DNA from 4 places in the Mucilaginibacter celer genome. Region 2 is predicted to be linked to each of the others. Evidence: riboswitches for the same ligand, from Rfam matches in the RefSeq annotation. Region 2 holds a riboswitch; each other region holds the start of a gene.
What was found. Region 2 has a riboswitch for S-adenosylmethionine ahead of HYN43_RS29005 (TlpA family protein disulfide reductase). Riboswitches for the same ligand answer to the same signal wherever they lie in the genome.
Positions count from the first base shown of each region.

Region 1 (2,205 bases), 1.4 Mb from region 2:
GGCGGTTTCGTGCGGGGTTTCGTCGTATTGGCCAAACTCGTTTGGTAAACCCGCGTTTGGATAGGCCGAAATATATACGCCTGCTTTTTCAGAAAGCTCGGCTAAGTGGGGGCGCATTTCACGTGCACCCAAAGCACAGTTTAAACCTACCGAAAGCAGGTTGGCATGGCTTATCGAGTTCCAGAAAGCCTCAACCGTTTGCCCCGAAAGGGTACGGCCCGAAGCATCGGTAATGGTACCCGAGATCATGATGCCGCCCGAATCCCTGAAAGCAGGAAAATCTTTACCGGCAGCTTTGCATTCATCTTCGTAACGTTTAATAGCGAAGAGTGCCGCTTTGGCATTCAGCGTATCAAATATGGTTTCAACCAATAGCAGGTGTGAACCACCGTCAACCAAACCCCTAACCTGGTCATAATAAGCATCAGCCAAATCATCAAAGGTAACTGCACGATATCCCGGATCGTTAACATCGGGCGATAAAGAGGCTGTACGGTTTGTAGGGCCGATAGCACCGGCAACAAAGCGTGGTTTATCGGGGTTGCGTTGGGTATATTCGTCGGCTACTTCGCGGGCAATGCGCGCGCCTTCGTAGCTTAGTTCGTAGGCAAGTTCTTCCAGCTTATAATCAGCAAGCGAAATTACCTGTGTGCTGAAAGTATTGGTTTCGATGATATCAGCTCCGGCATCCAGGTATTCGGCATGGATAGCCTTAATTACATCGGGGCGTGTAATGTTAAGCAGGTCGTTGTTACCCTGCAAATCTGTACCATGATCGCGGAAACGCTCGCCACGAAAATCCTTCTCCGTGAGCTGGTACCTTTGGATCATGGTACCCATTGCTCCGTCAATCACCAGGATGCGCTTCTGTAATTCTTTTCTAATGTCCATTTTTTGATTTCACCGATTTTTTTATTGATGATTTCACTGGTTTTTTTGATTTAGATGATTGATTTATGGACAGGGAACTATTATCTGGTTACGGAAATAGTCGGCCAATGTGTATCAAATCAGTGTAATCAAAAAAATCACTCTAATCACTAATAAATAAAAAGCTTATCTCGAAAAGTCGGGTGTTATCATGACTTTCGCTTATCTGTCCGGGCGCAAATTGCTGCCTGGTAGAATGTAGCACCTTGTGAAAGCCACAGGTTGCTAAGACATCGCAGGGTCTAATCCCTCCGTCTTTCTCCATAAGCACCGCAAAGTTGCGCAATAAAGTTGTCATTTGCAAGTGTATAACACCGGGCTTGTATCATAGCTAAGCCACATTGTTAAACAAAAAAAGCCGCCTTTTTTGGAGGCAGCTTTTGATTGGGTTTCTTTGCGAAATTATCTTCTTCTGCCGAATACACGGAGGATCATGAAAAACAGGTTGATTAGGGTGATGTACAATGTTAATGCACCCATCAGCGCCAGTTTTTTAGAGCTTGCATCTCCGTACTCAATACCTGCGCCAATGCGTTTAAGCATTTGCATGTAGTAGGCAGTTAAGCCGGTAAATACCGCTATGCCAATGTAGCTGATGATGTAGCTCATTTGCTCGCTGTGCATAAAGAAGTTAGCTAATGAAGCTACGAATATGCCGACAAACAGGATATACATGATCGAGCCGAAACGGGTTAAATCCATATTAGTGTTATAACCGGCAACAGCCATAATACCAAAAGTTACTGCTGCTGTAATGAAAACGCCTAATATTGAAGCTGATGTATAAACCAGAAATATGAGGCTTAAGCTAATACCGATCAGCGTAGCGTAAGCCACAAAAAGCAATACCAAAATTGGGTAAGATATGCGGTTGTAACCAAACTGCATCACCAGCGAAAATGCAAGCGGCGAAAAAATGGCGAACAAACCGAAACCTGTTAAGCCGCCTGTTGGTGCAACGATAAGGCTAATCAGGCCCATGTTTAAAAACAGGTATACCGTGATTGCCGAAACACCAAGCGCCACGCCCATCCAGCTGAAAACGCCGGCCATAAACCTACGTGAATCAACTTCTGATTGATCCTGAACTTCGATAATGTTATCGTAGTTGTATTTTGAATCTTTAAATTCCATTTTGTGTTAAAAATTATAGTACGAATATATAAATAAAAGGTGAATGTAGGGTGAAGATGCGAGGCTGCTTCTCCGCCACGTCATTGCGTGGAACGAAGCAATCGCGAACTATACAGGGCGGACCTGCTAATCGGGGATTGC
Region 1 is NZ_CP032869.1:5,542,038-5,544,242, reverse strand. It holds gene metH (methionine synthase) at 1-891, opposite strand, end outside; SAM riboswitch class I at 1,090-1,200, opposite strand; gene HYN43_RS22785 (Bax inhibitor-1/YccA family protein) at 1,333-2,064, opposite strand.
Region 1: linked by a shared signal. The riboswitch ahead of metH (methionine synthase) and the one ahead of HYN43_RS29005 (TlpA family protein disulfide reductase) in region 2 are both predicted to bind S-adenosylmethionine.

Region 2 (2,205 bases):
TTGATTTTTAATACCGATACAGCTTAAACAAGGCATAGCAGTAGCTAACACAGGTTTGTTAAACCCTGCCCAAAAGCTTTGAAAACCGTAAAGATTTGATTGATTGTTGAGGCTGATAGTTGCGGTTAAGCTACTGAAGGCTTAGCGTTTATAGCCCGCTGATGAGGATCAACAGCAACAACGCATGCTTTGCATACTTAAAAAGGAGGTTGTGCAGGCAAACTGCAATGATGAATTTGAGGCAGGAACCAGGCCGCTTTGTGCTACGGTGGTAATGGTTTTGTTCATGACGATAGTATAATTATATATGCAGATAGATTAGTGTTTTGCAAATGGCGACCAGCACAGCCGGCCACCATAGTGTTTATAGTTTTAGTTTAATGATGCGGTTTTATTGTTCACCAGGGCATCAACAGCTTTAAGCATCGATGCAAATTCCTGCTTATCATATAGCCGGGTGAGGTACACTATTTTACCATCCCTATCTATAACCACGTTGCGGGTTACGCCGCTTTTTTTATTGGCAAAACGGCCAAAAATATCAGCACCGGGATCAAGTGCCAGCGGATAACTGATGTTCATTTGCTGGTGGAATCCTTTTACTTTTTCAAGCGGCTCATCGCGGTCAACACCTATCAGCACCAGGCCCTTATCTTTATAAGTCTGCCATATATCGCTTTCCAGGTGGGGCATTTCTTCGCGGCATACACTGCACCAGCTTGCGGTAAACTGCGGTATCACCACCTTGCCGCGCAGTTGCTTTAATGAGGTTTTAGTGCCGTCAGTAAGTGCCAGTTCAAAATCGGCAGGAGCTATATCGCCAACTTTAACTATATATCCCCTATCCACATCGGCAGGGTTTGCAGCTGTTTTTGTTTGGGCCGATGCAAACGCCGTGGCCACAACCAGCGAGAAAGTAAAAAGTAGATGTTTAATATTCATCGTTGTAAGTATTAACCTTAATATCTAATTATCAGGAAAAACGGAGAATAAAAGGAGAAGATGCACGGTATGTAAATCATGCGCTATTTACTTTTATTATCTTCTCTGCCATAAAACCGGCAGACAGGAATTAGCACCTTTATAACAATGGGCTTACAGGTTGCTAAGACATCACAGGGCCTTTCCCTCAGTCTTTCTTGATAATTAAAATATTAAAGAACCATTTGATGATGCAAATATAGATAAATAATCTACTATTTATATAGATATTATAGATTTAATTATATTTTTCTTTCAAATGACATTTAAATTACGTGGTGGGCTATTGCGGGTTTCATTATTTAAACGTTACAAGGCTTGCATCACATTTGTTATTCAACTATATTACAGCACATTAACCAACAATTAAAACCTACCTACCTTATGCAGGCAACAAGCATTGATGAAGTGATAACCGCTTTGCAAACTATTATTGATGATAGCAAAAAACGCGATAGCCGCCTCGGTTACTTCGCGGTTTTGTACTATAAGGTGACCGCCAGCGTACGCGACGGCATCAGGAACGGGCAGTTTCAGGATGGCCCACGGATGGAAAAACTGGATGTTATTTTCGCTAACCGCTACCTGGAAGCTTATACTTTGTGGCAGCAGGGTGCCGAACCTTCGGCCTGTTGGAAATTCGCGTTTGAAACAGCAAAACGCTCCTCACCTTTAATTTTACAGCATTTGTTATTGGGGATGAATGCCCACATCAACCTGGATCTTGGCGTAGCGGCCGTTGAAGTATCAGGAGATAAGCCCATGCAGGATCTGCATAATGATTTCAATATGATCAATACCATCATATCCTCATTAACCTACCAGGTGCTAAGCGAAATTGACAGGTCGTCACCCCTACTCTCCCTGCTTGGCCTGCACGCGGGTAACAGCAATTCGGTACTCATCCAATTCAGTATCGATAATGCCCGCGACGGTGCCTGGTGTTTTGCCGAAGAACTATACGCCAAGACAATAGCCGACAGACCAACCGAGATCAAAGCCCGCGACCAAAATGTTTTGGCCATAGGCAAAAGCCTCATTAACCAAACCGGCTTTTTAAGATTTACGGTTTGGCTCATCCATCTTTTTGAATGGAAAAACCCAGCTAAGGTGATTGAATTACTACAGGAAGATCAGAAGAAATATTTTAGTGTGGATGATAAAATGGAGGTGAAGGCGGGGTAGAGTAACGCCACAATCGGAGATTTTTTTTAATTCCCTCCT
Region 2 is NZ_CP032869.1:6,913,328-6,915,532, reverse strand. It holds gene HYN43_RS29005 (TlpA family protein disulfide reductase) at 373-942, opposite strand; SAM riboswitch class I at 1,036-1,149, opposite strand; gene HYN43_RS29000 (DUF5995 family protein) at 1,366-2,166, shown strand.

Region 3 (2,205 bases), 2.6 Mb from region 2:
TGGATTGCTATTATTTGGTGCGCAGTATTAAAACTTTGCCCTACCGTGTAAAGGGGCACGTACAGAACGCGCAGCTATTGGCCGAATATCTTGAACGGCATCCCAATGTAGAGAAAGTGATGTATCCTGGTCTGCCATCGCATCCGCAACATGAAATAGCTAAAGATCAGATGCTGGCTTTTGGCGGGATGCTATCTTTTATTATTAAAGGCGATGAAAACGATACGCATAACATCATCAATAAACTAAAACTGTTTATCAAAGCTACCAGCCTCGGCGGTGTAGAGAGCCTGATAGAACACCGCGCCACCGTTGAAGGGCCGGATACCAAAACACCGCGCAACCTGTTGAGGGTTTCGGTTGGTTTGGAGCATATTGATGATCTGATAGCCGATTTGGAGCAGGCTTTGGCTTAATAAGGCGAAAGGATAAAGGTAAAAGGCGAAAGGTAGAAGCATTTGAGGAGGTTAAAACACTCGTCTTAAAAAACCTTTTGCCTTTGACCTTTATCCTTTAACCTCCTTTCTGAAATAAAATTTGGTACATTACCCCATAACCCCTTATATTCGCAACATTATTTGGTAGCGATACCAAGGTCGATCATTACTCCGCACATAGTTTCGGGTTTTGATTTATAAAGAAGCGGCGAGAGATCAGGCTCAATGACCCGCTGGCAACCCTTCAATGTTGAAGAAGGTGCCAATTCCTGTCCCGGCAAATAACACCGGGGAATATAAATTTATAACCATGAAAAGTTTAATTAAATTTACGCAACGCAACACTTTTTACACCTTAAACGGTAACGTACAATATATTAGCTCTCCCGTTAGCTGTATTTGTATTTGTTGCTGCTGTTGATGCTTAGCACACGTCTCTTTTCCATCTCCGGAAAAGGGTGTGTATTGTTAAACCGGTTATTTCACAACCGGCTTTGTCAAAATCCATCTAACATTCAAAATCTAAATTAAACACATAAAAATCACAAAACTATGTCTGCCTTAAAATTCGAAACACTCCAATTACATGCCGGTCAGGAAGTTGATCCAACAACAGGTTCACGCGCGGTGCCGCTTTACCAAACAACTTCGTACGTATTTAACAGTGCCGAGCATGGCGCAAACCTGTTTGCCCTAAAAGAGTTTGGCAATATTTATACCCGGATCATGAACCCTACTACCGATGTGTTTGAAAAACGCATAGCGGCTTTAGAGGGCGGCGTTGCGGCTTTAGCCACCGCATCGGGCCAGGCGGCCCAGTTTATAGCGCTGAATAATATTTTACAGGCCGGCGATAACTTTGTTACATCTCCGTTTTTATATGGTGGTACCTACAACCAGTTTAAAGTAGCCTTTAAACGTTTAGGTATCGAAGTGCGTTTTGCCAAGGATGACACCGCCGAAAGCATTGAAGCGCTCATCAACGATAAAACCAAAGCCATTTATTTAGAAACCATAGGCAACCCGGGCTTTACCATTGCCGATTTTGAAAAAATAAGCGCGGTTGCCAAAAATCATGATCTGCCGTTAATAGTTGATAATACTTTTGGCGCAGGTGGCTACCTCTTCCGCCCTATTGAGCATGGTGCAAACGTGGTTGTTGAATCAACTACCAAATGGATTGGTGGGCATGGTACCAGTATAGGCGGAGCCATTATTGATGCCGGTAATTACAACTGGGGCAATGGTAAATTCCCGCAATTTACCGAACCATCCGAAGGTTATCACGGCCTCGTATTTAACGATGTATTTGGCATCGGTGGCCCTTTTGGAAATATTCAGTTTATTATTCGCGCCCGTGTGGAAGGTTTGAGGGACTTCGGTCCGTCGCAATCGCCGTTTAACGCGTGGTTGAATATACAGGGTTTGGAAACCCTTTCATTACGTGTTCAGCGCCATGTAGATAATGCTTTGCAATTGGCTAAATGGCTGGAGCAGCATCCACAGGTAGCTACTGTAAATTATCCGGGACTGGAATCGTCGCCATACCATGATCTGGCTAAAAAATACCTTAAAAATGGTTTCGGTGGTGTTTTATCATTCGAAATAAAAGGTGATAAACAACAGGCCAGCCAGTTGATCAACAACCTGAAACTGGTGAGCCATTTGGCCAACGTAGGCGATGCAAAAACGCTGATCATTCAGCCATCGGCAACAACACATCAGCAATTATCTGATGAGGAACAATTATCTGCCGGTGTTACGCCAA
Region 3 is NZ_CP032869.1:2,378,143-2,380,347, forward strand. It holds gene HYN43_RS09500 (trans-sulfuration enzyme family protein) at 1-416, shown strand, start outside; SAM riboswitch class I at 630-740, shown strand; gene HYN43_RS09505 (O-acetylhomoserine aminocarboxypropyltransferase/cysteine synthase family protein) at 990-2,205, shown strand, end outside.
Region 3: linked by a shared signal. The riboswitch ahead of HYN43_RS09505 (O-acetylhomoserine aminocarboxypropyltransferase/cysteine synthase family protein) and the one ahead of HYN43_RS29005 (TlpA family protein disulfide reductase) in region 2 are both predicted to bind S-adenosylmethionine.

Region 4 (2,205 bases), 2.7 Mb from region 2:
AGATTTGGATATTGCAGATGTTTAAACACGCAAAGAGGCGGAGACGCAAAGATTTTTTGTAGAAATTAAATGTGAATGACGCTGAAACGAAAAATCCCTTTTTCAAATTAAGCAGTTTACAGAGTGCACCAGAGGTGCAAAAGCTTTGTAGCAACCGGGTAAGATTTTTTTTGTGTGCCAGAGGCACACAACTCTTCGCCAAAACTCCATCTTGTCTGCTTAATTTCAATTCAAAAGTCTCAATTTAAGAAGCCAGACCCATAAATTATCTCCCTCAAAATCAATCAAAAACAAATAAAATTTAAAATAAACTACTAAAACTATAGGAATTATATAACTTACTCTTATATTTGCATTGTCAATAACGACAGAACGTTCTTTGTATTGACTTATCAAGAAAGACTGAGGGAAAGGCCCATAGACGTCTTAGCAACCTGTGCATCAGCAAAATGCGTAAGGTGCTAATTCCTGCTCCTGTGCAAAACGAGGAGAGAGATAATTAATATCTGCCCCACAACCGATCTGATTAAGTGATCTTACAGTTTTCAAGTCGCGTGACCGAGAGGATAGGTGGGGGTCCGCATTACCCTATACGGCAGTTCGAATCTGCCCGCGACATCATTTTTTTTAACTGCTTTTTCCTTTTCCCGTTACCCGCTTCGGCCATTCCGTGCGTCAAGCCAGGTCTCAGCGTACAATATTCGTTTCTTCATATCGGCCGCTTAAAAACTATAATCCGCTTGGAACATTGAAAAACTTATTTATTATATTTAGCCGAGCTTAACCTGCATATAAGCCAATAAAAACCGGTTTAAACTATCAGCATCATTTATGAAGATCTTCAATATTGTTTGGGTTGTACTTTTTATCATTTTTGCAGGCCTTCAATACAACGATCCCGATCCCTATCTTTGGATTCCGATTTACCTGTATTGCGCATGGTTTTGTTACCTCGCTATCAAAAAAGAGTTTTACCCTATCGGCTACGCTGTTGGCATTGTTGTTTTTACAGGTTATGCTATTTATAAAATTTTCGACAGTAACGGATTGATCGACTGGCTTGAGTTTCATCACGCCGAAAGCCTGGTGCAAACCATGAAGGCCGAGAAACCCTGGGTTGAAGAAGCGCGGGAGTTTTTTGGTTTGCTGATCTGTGTTGCGGTACTGGCCACCAACTGGATATATGGGGTAAAGCAAGGCAAAAAAGTGGCTCCGGCAAAATCTGCAAAAAAACGCTGATTTATAGTTACAAATAAGTTATCCCCAAAAAACTGTCTTCCCGGTAATAAAACGGTTCGAAATAGTTTTCGGCCAGTTCGCAGTTTACCTCCATGTTGTTAAACATTACATCGCCAAAAATATTGGCTACGGCCGAGTCGGCAGCATCGAAGCCGGTAGCTATTTTAACAAAGCCGTTAAGCGGCACTAATCCGGTGGCATCAAACAATACCCATTTGCCATTTAAATAGGCCTCAAAGCAGGCATGAAAATCGGCGGGGTAAAGCTGGTATGCATAACCGGTAAAGTAACGTGCCGGTATAGTAAGCGCCCGGCACAGGGCAATACCCAGGTGTGCAAAATCGCGGCAAACGCCCGCCTGCTCCGTAACGGTATTAAATGCAGATGTTTGTGAATTGGTTGAACCGCTTAGATATTGAACGTTTTTATTAATCCAGTTAGTTAACGTAAGCACCTGCTGAAACGGATTTGAAATATGACCAAACATATTATGTGCCATGCGGTACAACTTATCCGATTCGCAATACCTGCTCGGATTAAGATACGGCAGCACAGCACTATCAAGTGCTGATACCTGTGTTTCGGTTATATAGCTAAAATCATTAATCTCATAACAATTATCAACCGTGGCCTGGTAAAAGGCGCTAAGGTTAGGGGTATATTCGGTAACGCCAAACTTAACCAGGCGCTTTTCGCCCTGTAAAGATTGAAAGGAGCTGTAATTTACATATGGCTCCAGCCAAAATTCTTCATTAATTATGGTTTGCTTAAATGTGTTGAGGGCATGAACGTTAAGTACCAATGTGCCCGCAGCCTGCACTATGTAATCCAACCGGCTAAACACATTAAATTTCATATGGCATGTTTTTATCGTTTTAATTGAAGCTGTATTTATGTGCATTTAGCTGTTAGGCGGCGGCTATAACATTGTTGTTTAATAATACTAAATTTTATTAAATTACAGTT
Region 4 is NZ_CP032869.1:4,222,215-4,224,419, forward strand. It holds SAM riboswitch class I at 387-502, shown strand; gene HYN43_RS16980 (transmembrane 220 family protein) at 832-1,239, shown strand; gene HYN43_RS16985 (transglutaminase-like domain-containing protein) at 1,247-2,095, opposite strand.
Region 4: linked by a shared signal. The riboswitch ahead of HYN43_RS16980 (transmembrane 220 family protein) and the one ahead of HYN43_RS29005 (TlpA family protein disulfide reductase) in region 2 are both predicted to bind S-adenosylmethionine.